One region of the Paenibacillus sp. NPDC057934 genome, then DNA from elsewhere that is predicted to be linked to it. Evidence: riboswitches for the same ligand, from Rfam matches in the RefSeq annotation. Region 1 holds a riboswitch; the other holds the start of a gene.

Evidence for each region. A riboswitch is a leader RNA that binds a small molecule or an ion and turns the genes downstream of it on or off. The one in region 1 is predicted to bind preQ1.
Region 2: linked by a shared signal. The riboswitch ahead of queF (preQ(1) synthase) and the one ahead of ACFVRY_RS08270 (queuosine precursor transporter) in region 1 are both predicted to bind preQ1.

Annotation. Positions count from the first base shown of each region.
Region 1 is NZ_JBHVPB010000003.1:174,655-182,288, forward strand. Features, by position in the region: gene ACFVRY_RS08250 (cobyric acid synthase) at 1-694, shown strand, start outside; gene ACFVRY_RS08255 (YnfA family protein) at 694-1,020, shown strand; gene ACFVRY_RS08260 (helix-hairpin-helix domain-containing protein) at 1,061-1,309, shown strand; gene ACFVRY_RS08265 (methyl-accepting chemotaxis protein) at 1,597-3,288, opposite strand; PreQ1 riboswitch class I at 3,635-3,680, shown strand; gene ACFVRY_RS08270 (queuosine precursor transporter) at 3,691-4,425, shown strand; gene ACFVRY_RS08275 (M24 family metallopeptidase) at 4,554-5,648, opposite strand; gene ACFVRY_RS08280 (SDR family oxidoreductase) at 5,798-6,640, shown strand; gene ACFVRY_RS08285 (GNAT family N-acetyltransferase) at 6,712-7,215, shown strand; gene ACFVRY_RS08290 (winged helix-turn-helix transcriptional regulator) at 7,366-7,634, opposite strand, start outside.
Region 2 is NZ_JBHVPB010000009.1:229,877-237,510, forward strand. Features, by position in the region: gene ACFVRY_RS21445 (NAD(P)H-dependent oxidoreductase) at 1-206, opposite strand, end outside; gene murB (UDP-N-acetylmuramate dehydrogenase) at 327-1,238, shown strand; gene ymzB (protein YmzB) at 1,357-1,692, opposite strand; PreQ1 riboswitch class I at 1,907-1,950, shown strand; gene queF (preQ(1) synthase) at 2,114-2,614, shown strand; gene queC (7-cyano-7-deazaguanine synthase QueC) at 2,647-3,312, shown strand; gene ACFVRY_RS21470 (6-pyruvoyl trahydropterin synthase family protein) at 3,306-3,788, shown strand; gene queE (7-carboxy-7-deazaguanine synthase QueE) at 3,781-4,503, shown strand; gene ACFVRY_RS21480 (hypothetical protein) at 4,662-4,976, shown strand; gene ACFVRY_RS21485 (hypothetical protein) at 5,115-5,327, opposite strand; gene ACFVRY_RS21490 (sigma-70 family RNA polymerase sigma factor) at 5,583-6,101, shown strand; gene ACFVRY_RS21495 (hypothetical protein) at 6,134-7,249, shown strand; gene ACFVRY_RS21500 (ABC transporter ATP-binding protein) at 7,246-7,634, shown strand, end outside.

The sequences.
Region 1 (7,634 bases):
GACGCCAGATGTCATTTTGCTGCCAGGTACGAAGAATACGGCTGCTGATCTTTCTTATTTGCGTGAGCAGGGTTTCCCAGATGCGATTGATCGTGCCCTGAACAGCGGGACACTTCAGCTCGCAGGGATCTGCGGAGGATACCAAATGCTGGGCGTTGAACTGCATGATCCACATGCTGTGGAAAGTCATGAACCGGGAACAAGTGCCGGACTGGGTTATTTGCCGCTGTCTACGGTTTTTTTACAGCATAAGACCACTGTAAGGGTCAGCGGACGCTTAGCTCCCGGTCATCCGCTTCAGCTGTTTGGTGCTTCCTCGGATACAGAATTGGACACCGTTATTGCCGGTTATGAGATTCATATGGGTACAACCTCAAGTCTTGATACATCCGCTGTCAGCGGCCTGTTTGAGTTGACAGGGGATGCAGGCAGGAAGCTTGACGAAGGATGGGGCACAAAGGACGGAAAAGTGTGGGGAACCTATCTACATGGGGTGTTCCATAATGACAGTTTGCGCAGAGCCTGGCTTGACGGGTTGCGTCTCTCCAAGGGCCTGAAGCCACTAGAGACAACTTACTCAGCGGCTGCGCTCCGCGAGATAGAGTTCGATCGTCTGGCTGATGCCGCAAGACAAAACTTGAACATGGAAGCAATCTATGGAATCATGGGGATACATAGGGAAGGTGAATTTTAGTGGCAATTGCTATATTGATATTCATTGTTGCCGGCCTCGCGGAAATCGGGGGCGGTTATCTTGTCTGGCTCTGGCTGAGAGAATCCAGACCGCTTTGGTATGGTATTGTTGGGGCTATCATTTTGGTAGTCTATGGGATCATTCCGACACTCCAGAAGTTTCCGTCCTTTGGCAGAGTGTATGCCGCTTATGGAGGGGTGTTTATCATATTGGCCGTGTTGTGGGGCTGGCTGGTGGACAAGAAGATGCCGGACATCTACGACTGGGCAGGAGCTTTGATTTGTATGGTTGGAGTGTCTGTTATTCTGTGGGCTCCAAGGCACTAAGACTAAGGATGACTATTACTGCTGATAGGAGGTACCCTTTATGTCAAAAAATGCACAGTCCAGCTCTGGCCTCGGCGGAGCAGATATGCAGTCGGAATCCGACTTTCCGACCGGTCTGGCCAAGCCGGCACAGCGCGCACTTGCCGGAGCGGGGTATATTCGGCTTGAGCCATTGAGCAAGCTTACCGAGAGCGAGCTTTTGCAGCTGCATGGCATGGGCCCCAAAGCGCTAGGCCAATTGCGCAAGGCACTCGCTGAGAAAGGACTGTCATTTGCGGAAGGTTCCTGAGACTGGATAGTTACGACGGCTAAACAGCATAGAAAGGCAAACAACAAAAAGGCTGTCGGACAATAATTGGCAGCTTTTTTGCTGTAAATTGGTAGCTCTGATTTCAGCTTCGGGAATTGGTATGTCCGTTCTTGTTAATGAAATTCGAAGCGGCTTTCAGCAGGTCTGCCTAGATCACATGCCGCGGGCTTTCTACGAATTATTGCGCATTCCGGTCGAAAGACACATGCAAGCAAGCCCCCGTCCATTATCAGACGGGGGCTTGTCACATCTTAAGAATACATAGGTCAGATCTTAAATTGCTGCACAGCCTGTTGCAGTTTCGTGGCTTGCTCGTGCAAATGCTGCACTGTACGGGAATGACCTTCCAGCTCGGCGCTTTGTCGCTCGGAATTCTGAGAGAGCGTATTGGCGTTAGCCTGTGATTTTGCAGTAATCTGTGCAGTTTCCTCTACGGAGGCGCTAACCTCCTCACTTCCAGCCGAGATTTGCTGGGTAGCTGCCGACACAGATTGAATGCTGTGGTCGATGCTTTGAATGAGGATCAACAGATGATTGAACGCATTTCCCGCTTCTGCAACCTTACCGACGCCGGAGGCTACTTCCGAGTTAACGTGATTCATCTCTGCGACAGAGCGATTCATATCCCCCTGCAGACCAAGCAGGAATTCACGAATCTGGTCGGTAGCTGTCCGGGATTGCTCCGAGAGTTTGCGTACCTCTCCGGCTACCACGGCAAAGCCGCGTCCATGCTCTCCGGCCCGTGCTGCTTCAATCGACGCATTGAGCGAGAGCATTTGAATCTGCTTCGTGATCTCTGTGATACCCTGCACCACTGCACCGATTTGAAGGGAGCGTTCATTCATGATCTGGAATTGCCCCAGTGACTGCTCGGAAGCCCGTTCGACCTGACGCATTTGTTCAACGGCTATCTGGGCAATTTCATTGCCTCCGAGCGCCTCGGTGGAGGCTTCACTGATTTGTTCGGTAACTTCTCCTGCTGCGGAGGCGATATGCTGGATACTGTAATTAATCTCTTCCATGGCCCGCGAGTTGTCCTTCGCGCTGTGGGCAATAGATGTACTGCCTCTGTCAATCTCGATGACGGACTGCGCGGACTGCTCAGCCATGCCGTTCAGGACCTTCACGCGCTCTTGGAGGTCATTGGAGTCTTCGACAACCGTACCGGAGGTCTCCAGAACCTGGCCGATCATTTCTTTAAGGCGTTCAGTCATGGTTCGGAAACTTTCGGAGAGTTGGCCTACTTCATCGGTACCTTTGATAGTCAACTCCTGGGTGAAATCACCTTGTGCAAGCCTATTACTGTACGCTGCGAGCTGTGTTATAGGACGTGTGATCCGCCGGCTCATAAGTAGGGCACCAGTGATGCCGAGGATGAGGACCAGCAAGGTAATTCCTGCACTAGTCCAGAGGATACCGCTCATTCTTGCTGTGATAAAGGCTACATCAGAGCTTACGCCGACAATCATCGGACTACCTTTAATAGCAATGTAGGCTGTTTTATGTACACCGTAATCGTCACTATAAATATCACTGAGCGTCGTTTTTTGGTCCTTGAAGGCCATTTCCATAGCTGGGGTCACTTGCAGGGTATCTCCTGCCTTCATTTTGGAGCCATGATCAGCGGTAAGTACGGTAGCTTGACCGTCGTTCAGACTCGCCAGAAAGATCGTCTCTACATCATGTTGGTTGCGTTTGTCCTTGAAGTAGTATTCGATATTGGTAATTGACTGCTCATTCTTGCCTAGCGCCCGCTGGGCGTGGGTAGAATTGATGTTCTTGTATACATCCTGAACAGCTCCCGTCAGCAACTTGTTGATCTGCGGCAGTACATAGCTCTCGAACGTATTAGTCGATATGAAATAAAAGCTTACACTTAACAAAAGAGACGCGAGCAACAGGACGACGAACAACAAGCGCGTGAATTTACGGCTAATCGAGTGCTTGAAACGAAACATAGGGTTCTCTCCTTTTCTCTGATATGCCTTTCTATCCCATGCCTGATGCCTTTTATGTATGGATAGCTACGATAACTCCGTGAGTAGGGTCGTATATCAGGTTAATACTATCGCTCTGGTGGGATAAACACATATAGTTGATAACTATTTTATATAATTAACCTGCGGTTGAATAGTGAAAAATTTGATTTTTGGTGTATTATTTTCTGAAAAAGATAAAAAAAGTGTCGAAACTTCTAACTTTGATTGAAGTGGATGGAAAAAAGAGGACTTGCTCAAAAAATCAAAATCTTCTGGTGTCTTTGGTTCTGTTATGGTAGAGTATTTATGTTTTGTTCCGGAATCCGGAACCGCGGTTCGTAACCATCCCGCGTAAACAAAACTAGGAGGAGTTATAAGAAGATGTTTAATTTATGGTGGGGGATTCTCTTTGTCCTCGTCAATTTTGTATTTTTTCTGTTGTGTTACCGATTATTCGGTAAAAAAGGGATGTATGCCTGGGTGGGCGTCGCCACCGTCATTGCCAATATTCAGGTCTCTAAAACCATTTCCATGCCTCCGGGCATTGTCATGACCCTTGGTAATACCATGTATGTGACACTGTACATGGCCAGTGATCTGCTCAATGAGAAGTATGGGCGGGTCGAGGCGCGGACAGCAGTATGGTTTGGCTTTTTCACTCTAATTACGACGACAGTGATCATGCAGATGGCGCTGGCGTTCACGCCGCAGGAAAGTGATATCGCCCAGTCTTCACTGGAGACGATCTTCGGCATGATGCCGCGGCTTGCACTCGGCAGTTTGGTAGCCTACTTCGTCAGTCAGTTCCTGGATGTGCGGCTGTATTCGTGGATTCGAAAGTATTATGGCAGCTCGCGCCAGCTGTGGATTCGCACCAACGGCAGCACGATGGTGAGCTCTTTTGTGGATACGCTGATCTTCTGTACGATCGCCTTTGCCGGTATCTACGATTTGAAGGTATGGACAGAGATTCTATTGACCACCTATATTATCAAATTCTTGCTTACTGCAGCAGGGACACCGGTACTGTATATCGCCCGCACGTTTACCTTTGCGGAGGATAAACCGAATATGCCACTCCCGGAGACTTCTGATACGAAGGCGACTACCGCCTAGAAGAGCCAGGAGACCTTATAGAGCAAGTTACTGCATTAAAAAAACAGCACGTCCCCGCATTTGGAGACGTGCTGTTTTCAATTTATTGTGCCCGATTTTTCCTGGACAAGCGCGCTAGAAAGCACTCTTTATAGATGAAGTACTGTCAGAGCTTTAGGGAAGCTGGTCAGTGTCTGCGCACCGTTTTCACTGATGAAGACATCGTCTTCAATACGCACACCGCCCACGCCTGGCACATAAATACCTGGTTCCACCGTAAAGACATTACCCACTTCAATGATGTCCTCATTGAGACCGTGCAGTGAAGGATATTCATGGACATCTATGCCGAGGCCATGGCCGACACGATGCACGAAGTATTCTCCATACCCGGCAGCTTCAATGACTTCACGGGCAGCGCGGTCTACCGAACCGAAGGTCGCGCCCGCAATAGCGGCGGCTATCCCCGCTTCATTGGCTGCAAGCACGGCATTGTAGATGTCGGTTAGCTTGCTGTCCACCTCTTCGACGGCAAAGGTACGCGTAATATCAGAGGCGTATCCCGCAGCATACAGTCCGAGGTCGAACATCAGGAAGTCTCCGGGCTCGATGATCCGGCTACCCGGTTCGCCATGTGGAAGGGCAGTGTTCGGTCCTGAGAGGACCAGGGTGTCGAAGGCTGGACCGGAAGCGCCAAGCTTCTTCATCAAATACTCCAGCTCTGCTACCAATTCGATTTCGCTTACACCGGCCTTGACATGCTTCAAGCCACGGCGCAGCACTTCTTCCACCAGCTCTGCGGCATGTTTCATGGCAGCGACTTCGTCCGGCGACTTCTTCGCGCGCATGCCCCGCAGCAGATGGCCGATATCACTGAAGTGTTCTGCTGGAACAGCTGAAGCAAGCTGCTCGAATCGGGAGACGGTGAAATGCTCCTTCTCCATGCCAAACGCTCCGAGTTTCTGATCTTGCAGACGCTGGCGCAACAGATCATACGGATTATCGGTATCGCTGTGCGTGGCGATATTCTTCACGGAAGAGGCAGCCTGGGCTGCTTCAGCATCAAGAGCCGGGACGATCAGAACAGGATCTTCTCCACGGACCAGAAGTAGTCCGAGAAAACGTTCATGCGGATTGCTTGCGAATCCGGTTAGATAGTAGACATGTTTGGGATCGGTGACGAGCAGAGCGTCCAGACCTTCGCTGGTCAGCCCTTGCTCCAGGTTTTTCAATACATTGCTCATATTCAATGGTTCCCCTCTCGGTTTTGCGAAGGTATGCTTTCTCCCACCCGCAAAATGATGTACCATTATATTAAGACAATCGCCCGCAAAAAACCAGAACAGGGGACCGGCCGCTTCTGCCGCATCCAGCCTAAGAGGAGTGAACCCGTATGAAAGGTAAGGTTGTAATCATCACCGGTGCCAATGCCGGTATGGGATTAGCTACAACAGTTGAGCTTGCCCGCAAAGGTGCCAGGGTCATCATGGCTTGCCGCAGTCATAAGCGTGGGGAAGAGGCTTTAGTGGCCGCCAGACAGCAGAGTGGATCGGAAGAGATTGAATTGATGCTGCTGGATTTGTCCTCGCTGGACAGCATTCGCAGCTTCGCACAGGAATTCGCTGCTCGTTATTCCGTTTTGGATGTCCTGATCAACAATGCCGGGGTAGTCAGCACCAAACGCCAGTTGACCGCTGATGGGTTTGAGATGGATCTCGGCGTCAATCATCTGGGACATTTTCTGCTGACCAACTTGCTGCTGGAGCGACTTCAAGCGGCAGAGCAGGGACGGATCGTCGTGGTTGCTTCCGGCGCCTATAAAATCGGATCTATGCACTATGAGGACCCAACATTGTCCAGGGGCTTCAATCTGGCGAAGGCTTATGCCCGCTCCAAGCTTGCGAATATCCTTTTCACCCGGGAACTGGCATCACGCTTGCAGGGAACGCAGATTACCGTCAACTCGGTACATCCCGGCGCAGTGGGTACGAGCATTGGGATAAACCGGGATACCGGTTTTGGAAGCTCAGTGATGAAGCTGATGTCTTATTTCTTCCTGACCCCGGAGCAAGGTGCGGACACAGCCCTTTATCTGGCTACGGCCCCGGAATTGCGCCAGGTTACGGGAGAGTATTATTACCGCCGCAAGATTAAGGAGCTGTCCCCGAGAGCGACAGATTCCGCGGAAGCTAAGCGGCTATGGCAGTGGAGTGAAGAGCTGGTCGGCTTGTCCTGACTGATTTCAGTAATCGTATGAACCAAGTGTCATTCTTGGCGGACAGTGTATTATAGTGGAGGAATGAAGATATGGATTGGCAGAACTACACGATTGAAGATGCCGAACTCAATGACTTAGTGGAAATTGTAAAGATCTATAACTCAACGGTTGCTGGACGGATGGTGACTGCCGATCTGGAGCCTGTACGCGTAGAGGAGCGGGAACGGTGGTTCCACGATCATAACAGCCATCATCGCCCGCTGTGGGTACTAAGGAATAACGGCGAGATCGCGGCCTGGTTCAGCTTCCAGTCGTTCTATGGACGTCCGGCTTACAATGGGACTGCCGAGATCAGCGTGTATGTAAGCGAGAAGTATCGCGGGAGTGGCGCAGGCAGCATTCTGCTGACGCAGGCGCTGGAGACGGCCCCGGCCCTTGGGCTAAAGAATCTCGTAGGCTTCGTGTTTGGCCATAATGAGCCTAGCCTGGGTCTCTTGCGGAAGTTCGGCTTTACGGAGTGGGGACTACTGCCCGGGGTAGCCGAAATGGATGGGATTGCGCGTGATCTGGTGATTATCGGCCGCAAGCTGTAATCTTGGAAGCACCCTATCCGGCTTTGGGTCAAATGCCAAAAGGGAAACCGGCATTCTCCGGTTTCCCTGCGTCACAGTATTATTTCGGTCTCCATCCTACGAAACGTGATTTCGTAGGGTCCAGTGAAGCTCTCTATAGTTAGGTAGGAATCAGGATTGGCATTCTCCAGGCTCTATCCAGTCCTCGGACCATTGCTGCAGGTCGCGAATGACCGATTCAAGCGCCCGGCCCTTTTCCGTTAAAGAATATTGAATTCTTACAGGGGTCTCTGGAAAAACTTCCCGCAGAACAATACCTTCCTGTTCCAAATCCTTGAGCCGCTCCGAGAGCAGTCTTCCGCTGACGGGGAGCGATGCTTCGATGGTGCTGAAACGCTGTGGTCCATGAAGGAGCTGATAGATGATCAGGCCGGTCCAGC
Region 2 (7,634 bases), on a different contig from region 1:
TACCAATAGAAGGGATATTGAAGCACGATGCGGTCATGCTGTTCCACCAGCTTCTGCTCACGCTCTACATTGATAACCTCTGAAGGGTACGTCTCATAAAGATTGTGTACGGTAACATCAGTGTTGGCCTTGAGGTATTCCTGCCAGTATTTATTGATCTTGGATTGTTCAAGGTTGGGGTGTGCGACGATAACTAAAGTTGACATGAGTTAACTTCCTTTCCATAATGAAAATTAATTTTTAATGTTTAACCTGTAATCATTATAGTTACAAGTTTATGTCCCGTCAAGCGGGTTTATTTCTATTCCATCAAAGGGGTATGCAATATGAATATCAGCAAAGTTCAGAACGATCTGCAAGCTATGGTTACAGCAGGCATCGTTATAAGTCATGAGGAATTAAAGGGACGTGTATTTACCAAAATGGGGGGCAGGGCAGATATATTGGCAGCTCCCGCTACTTATGAAGAAATTCAGAAAATTGTTACATATGCGAATGAGCAGCGTATTCCGCTCACGGTACTTGGCAATGGCTCCAATGTCATTATCCGTGATGGAGGGGTACGCGGCATTGTGCTTCAAACCTCGGACCTGACCGGTATGGAAGTGCGCGACGGTCTGTTGTATGCCGAGTGCGGCGCCAAAATTATTGATGTATCGCGCTATGCGCTGGATCAGGAATTGACGGGTCTGGAATTTGCTTGCGGCATCCCTGGTACAGTAGGAGGCGCTCTATATATGAACGCAGGAGCCTACGGTGGTGAGGTCAAGGATGTACTTCACAGCGCTGTTGTCTTGAACAAGGCCGGTGAGCTGATAACGCTTCAGGGTGACCAAATGCAATGGGGATACCGTAAGAGTATCTTTTCAAGTGGTGAATACGTTGTTCTGGAGGCACGGTTTGCCCTTAAGCCAGGGGAAGCTACAGCTATCAAGTCGGTCATGGATGAATTGACATTCCTCCGGGAATCGAAGCAGCCACTGGAATACCCGTCTTGTGGTAGTGTTTTCAAGCGTCCTCCAGGACGGTTTGCCGGCCAGTTAATCCAGGAAAGCGGACTCCAGGGAACCCGCATCGGCGGTGCCGAGGTGTCCCGTAAACACGCTGGGTTTATTGTAAATGCAGATCACGCCACGGCCAGCGACTATATCGGTCTGATCCAACATGTTAGAGACACCGTGAAGAATAAATTTGACGTAGAGCTGGAAACCGAAGTGGAGATCATCGGCGAAGAGTAGTGAGATATGAACAGGCAAGAGGCTGCGGGCGTTTATCCGCAGCCTCTTTTTGTTATCCAATCGAAGCAGGCGTTGTTATTTTGTTACAGATTACATGTGGATTAAACGCTCCGAAGTGTCATTCTTTAGACAAGGTGTAATGGGCACGGTCTGTCTTCACCTCTGCGGCTTCTGCATCCGAACGATTGAGTCGCAGCCCGCTGACTGCAATTTCGAAATTAGTCTGGGGCAAGCGCACCAGTTCGCCATCTCTGTTCAAAGTGCTTCCCGAACCTCTAAGAATCAACGCACTGTCCAGATAATCGTCAATAACATCATCTGCATCACGGTAATCGACGCCTTCCAGCTTGAAATGAATGGTGTCCGTATCGGAAAGCTCCTGCTTCTCAATGAGAATCGTCTTGTTCACCTGTGTATTCAGCCAATCTGAGAGTTGTTGTACCTGCTGTTCCATGACCTGATCCCATCCTTTAGAAGATGATCTATAGGCTATAAGTTACCCTGTTCGCCCAAAATGAATCCGTCATTTTTGCCGTCGTTAAACAATTTATTGTATTAATAATCAATCCATTTAATCATTATGTTTTTATACTTGTCATCCCCGTACACCCCATGGTATAGTTCAAGACGCACGATATCAGTTAAAGAAGAAGTCTGCGTCATTGCACGCAGGAGAGGTTCGCAAACTCCCTCTATAAAAAACTAAGACCCTTAAGGGACGTCAGATGCCACTACGAATGATGTTCCGCGTATAAACGGGATAACTCTGTCCATAGGTCAGAACTCGTTTATTCTTAGTAGAGCCAAGTTTTCGAAATCTCGTTCTTCTTTCCAATTCCGGCCCCGGCCGAAGGAAAAGAGAGGGATTTTTTGTCATGTCCGAAGGAAGATTGAAAGATGAAATGAAGGAAGTTACACTGCTGGGCAATCAGGGAACACAGTACCATTTTGGCTATGCGCCAGAGGTGCTGGAATCGTTCGATAACAAGCATCCGGGACGCGATTATTTCGTCAAGTTCAATTGCCCGGAATTCACCAGTCTGTGCCCCGTTACGGGCCAACCAGATTTTGCGACACTGTACATCTCGTACATCCCGGAGCAAAAAATGGTGGAATCCAAATCGCTGAAGCTGTATTTATTCAGTTTCCGCAACCATGGAGATTTTCATGAGGATTGCGTTAACATCATCATGAACGATCTCATCAGCCTGATGGACCCGCGCTATATTGAAGTATGGGGTAAATTCACTCCGCGGGGCGGCATTTCGATTGATCCTTATTGCAATTGGGGACGTCCGGGAACAAAGTATGAGGCAATGGCGGAGCACCGTCTAATGAATCATGATCTCTACCCGGAAAAAGTGGATAACCGCTAACCCTATTTTGTAAAAAAAGGAGATTTCGAAAAATGAATAAAAAAGCATTGGTCGTCTTCAGCGGCGGCCAGGACAGCACGACCTGTCTGATCTGGGCGCTTCAACACTATGATGAGGTGCAAGTGGTCACGTTCAACTATAACCAGCGGCATGCCGCCGAGATTGAGGTTTCGCAGCAAATTGCCGCTGATTTTAAAGTGAAACAGCATATTCTCGATTTGGGTCTGCTAAATCAGTTGGCACCCAACGCATTGACACGGGATGATATCGCCATTGAAGAAGGAGCAGCGAATGAGCTTCCCAGCACCTTTGTGGATGGACGGAATCTGCTGTTCCTGTCGTTTGCGGCCATTCTTGCCAAGCAGCTTGGGTATCACCATATCGTAACAGGCGTCTGCCAGACCGATTTCAGCGGATATCCAGACTGCCGTGATGTGTTCGTGAAATCGCTGAATGTGACGCTGAATCTGTCTATGGACTATGAATTCGTGATTCATACGCCGCTGATGTGGCTGGATAAAAAAGAAACTTGGAAAATGGCCGACGAATTGGGCCACTTTGATTATATTCGTGAGTGCACACTGACCTGTTACAACGGGATCATTGGAAGTGGCTGCGGGACTTGTCCCGCGTGCCTCTTGCGCAGCCGTGGGCTGACGCAGTACGAAGGGGAGAGAAAGAAGGGTGACTCATGCTGAACGAGGTTTCGGTATGCAAAATCTTCACCTTTGACGCTGCCCACCAGCTTATCGGGCATAAGGGGAAATGCAGCAATCTTCACGGCCATACCTACAAGCTGGAGGTTGTGCTGAAGGGCGTTCCTTCAATGCAGGAGGGGCATTCTAACGAAGGTTTCGTCATTGACTTTAGCGAAATCAAGGCAAGGGTGCAAGAGGTGCTGATTGATCGTTTAGATCATGCTTTTCTCGCCACAGGCAATGAACCTGTACTTGAGTCGCTGTACAGCTCTGGCTCCAAGGTTGCCCAACTCTCGTTTCGTACAACAGCTGAGAATTTGTCATCCTATGCGGCCCATGAGTTGAAGAAAGCCGGGCTGCCGCTATATTCTGTGAAGCTCTGGGAGACCCCAACGTCATGGGCGGAAGTATTGGCCGAAGATCTCCCGGAAGAAGGTCCGTCTTACCGCCGTTACGGGGGGTGTGACTGTGAGTAAGCTGCCGGTCATTGAGATCTTTGGCCCTACTATACAGGGCGAGGGTGCGGTCATCGGGGTGAAAACGATGTTCGTACGTACTTACGGTTGTGACTACCGCTGTAGCTGGTGCGACTCGGCTTTTACCTGGGATGGAACAGCTAAAGATAAGGTACGCCTGTTGGAGCCGGAAATGATTGTAGAAGATCTGATGTCGCTAGCTGACGGTAATTTTGACAGCGTAACGATTTCTGGAGGCAACCCGGCGCTGATTGGCGAGGGGATGAAGCATTTCATCGACCTTCTTCATAGAAAAGGTATTCAGGTAGCTATCGAAACTCAAGGCAGTCGGTGGCAGGATTGGTTCTACGATGTGGATGTCTTAACCATCAGTCCGAAGCCGCCAAGCTCGGGGATGAAGACGGATTGGGATGTACTGGACCGGATTCTGCGGAATATGAGGGATCATGGACGTGGCACACATAATTTGAAGGTTGTGGTCTTTGGGGAAGAGGATTTGGAGTATGCCAAATCGGTTCATCGACGGTATGAGGATGTACAGCTCTTTCTGCAGCCGGGTAACGAAGATGTTAAGGAGACTGGTGACATCTCAGGAAGGCTGCTAAGGCGCCTGGAATGGCTGTTCAACAAGGTGATCGCCGATCCTGCGTTGAATCGAGTACGGGTACTGCCACAATTACATGCCTTAATCTGGCATAATAAACAAGGTAAGTAATAGATTTATTGAAATCAAGTCCGGTTTCTTCCGTGTGGAGAGGCCGGGCTTTTTTTATAGTAGAAAGAATAATTTACAATTTTTTATGGATAAGGCATTGCATTTTCTTTAATACCGAGTATAATACTTGGTATACAGAGAGTAAGGAGTCGGTACACATGTCAGTCGATGATTATCTGGATCTTTTAAATTACGCCAAAGCAATTAACGATGGACAGTGGCAGGCTGACATCATCGAGCGATTGAAGAACCTTCCGGTAGCTTCCGCTCAGAGTCAAAGAGAAGAAAGTGTCCGGGAATTGTGGGTACAATTTGACGAAGTTAATGCAGTATTGGTGGAATTGTTCAACAAGCTGCGTGAGAATGAGCCTACAGAGGATCAGAATTCGCTGAAAGAGAAGATCTGGGAGCTGAAGCTGGAACGGATCAGACTGGCGAAGGTGATTCAGAGTAAATATATCGGTATTAGATAGCAGGGGAAGAGATACAAGAGAAAAGGTGAACATAAAAAAATGGCATGCAGTTGTCTGCTCTGCCAAGACTTGATGGTCTTCTTGTAAAGTGAATTTTGGGGATTCACTTGGTTAAGAAAAATAAATCAGACAATGGAATTACTTAGACATTTGCATTCCTTCGCGCATCATAGTCATGCACATTGTCATCATTTCATCACAGTCTTGCATTTTCTTCATCATCATGTCCATATCCATGTCCATCATGTTCATTTCAGTCATCTTCTCCATGCACATCTTCATGGTGTTCATCTTGGCCATCATATCCTCCATACACATGCTCATCATCATTTCCATACACATTTTTTCCATTTTAATTCCGCCTCTCAATATGGTTTAGTTGCCTATTTAAAATTACTATATTTTACTAGATAATTCAATACCAAATTGTGAAGATTTCTAGCTTATTCCAGCACTAAACTGGGAAAAGTAAAAGACAGCTCTTTTAAGGGCTGTCTTTTTGCGTGTTTTAAGATAAAAATGATTTTTTTTCTAACCCTTCTGATACAAAAAATAGCCGTTAGCCGTCTTACTTATAGCTGCAGCGGATAAGGAGGTATAAACAAAATGAAAATTCCGGAATCAGAAATATTTCAAAATATATTCTATGAACACTATCCCATTGTAAGACGTAAATTGGTGGCGTTGATCAGGGATGAAGCGGCTGCGGACGATTTGGCGCAGGATGTATTCCTGAGGCTGTATCGCAATCCACCGGATGATCCCGCGGCCCTGGGCGCATGGCTCCACAGGGTGCTGACCCGGATCGGATATGACTATATGACCCAGAAGGCCAGGGAACGCCGATTGCAGGACAAGCAGGAATTGTTCTTAGGCAGTGAAGCTACACCCCTAACTGGTGAAGACGTAGTGCTTCGTAAGCTGGATCAGGAGGGTGTACGGGAATGGCTGGATGAATTGCCGGAGCGTGACCGGCAGGTGCTGCTCCTGAAATACTCGGGCTACAGTTATGCAGAAATCGCCGGTGAGCTAGGGGTAAAGGCACCCGTAGTGGGTACGTTGCTTAACCGGGCTACCACAAGATTGAGGAAAACAGCAGCTAAATCCCAACCACAAATCGATTGAAAATTTTTAAAAAATTAAGGAGGGTGAAACCGATGACAAAACTTCCCCTGAACAACGATAGAGAGAAAAAAGCAACGGATGAGGCATGGGCCAGATTGCAAGCTACCCTTGACGGAGAGCCGATGAATTCCCGTTGGAATGAATGGGGGCTGACTTCAAAGATAGAAGAGGGGACTGCTGCAATAAGCTTGAGTCCTGAATTAACAGCTGAAGAGATGCCGGAGGAGGGGATAAGCGGAGTTTTGGATAACTCTACTGAGAATCAGGTGCCATTACGCCGCCGGAAAATGACCCGGCGCAGCAAATGGGTGGCGACGGCAGCGGGCGTGGCTGCTCTTGCCGTAATCCTAGCAACACCAGTTGGCAACACGGCCATGGCCGCGATTTTGAACCAGTTCCGCATGGAGACAGTCACAGCTGTCAATGAAAATGATGTGCGCAATATGTTCTACCAGCTCACCGATAGAGATAACTTCCATGAAGCAGTCAATGATTTTGGATCATTCGAGAGCACGCCTGGCATGGTTTCGGGAGATATGACCCCTGCACAAATACAGGAGACGTTGGGTTATTCTCCCTTGAGCGCTGCACTTCGGAATAATCATGGACAGCTATTCGTTTCGTCTTCCCAGGAGATTAAGCTTAGTCTAAATGTTCAAAAAACAAACGAAGTCATGAAGCGATTAGGAGCGGTAAAGCTGCTGCCTGAATCCGTGGATGGTAAGCCGATTACGCTGCATATTCCTGAGATTGTAAATTATAATCTTGCAGAAGGTAAAAATGATTGGGCAAGCTTGCAGCAGATGAAGACACCAGTAGTGACGGTAGATCCTTCCATTAAAGTAGAGGAAGCGCTGGAAGCGGTGATCAACTTCCCGCTACTCCCTGAAAGCCTAAAGAGCAGTTTGCAGCAAACCGGGATCTTATCAGGTGAAATTCCAATGCCGGTATTTGTTAACGATAATAGCGAACAAGTTCAGGTAGCTGATGTAACGGTTATGCTGCAAACGATCGTTATGGGTAAGGATTATAAGAATTACAGTGCCGTTTGGGTGAAGGACGGACAGTTGTTCAACTTTAATGGAGGCAATACATTCAATAGTAAAGAGAAATTGATGGCTAAACTGCAGGAGTTGATCCAATCATGAGTGTTGCTGCGATCGAAACCACAGGACTTAGCAAGACATATGATAACGGCCGTGGCTGCCAAAATGTCACGATTACTGTAGGGAAAGGGGAAGCCTTCGGCTTCCTCGGCCCCAACGGGGCGGGCAAGAGTACATTTGTCAAAATGCTCGTGGGGTTGATTAAGCCAACGAGCGGCACCGCTTCTCTGATGGGACACAGAATCGGTACGCTGGACGCTAAATCACTGATCGGGTATTTGCCGGAGTTGTACCGTTATCAGGAGTGGTTGACAGGCCAAGAGGTGGTAAGTCTGCATGCCCGGCTCAGCCGGATGGCGTCTACTTCCATAGAGAGGCGAGTTCGCGAGGTCATGGAAGAAGTCGGGATCGGTATCCGTAGCCGGGA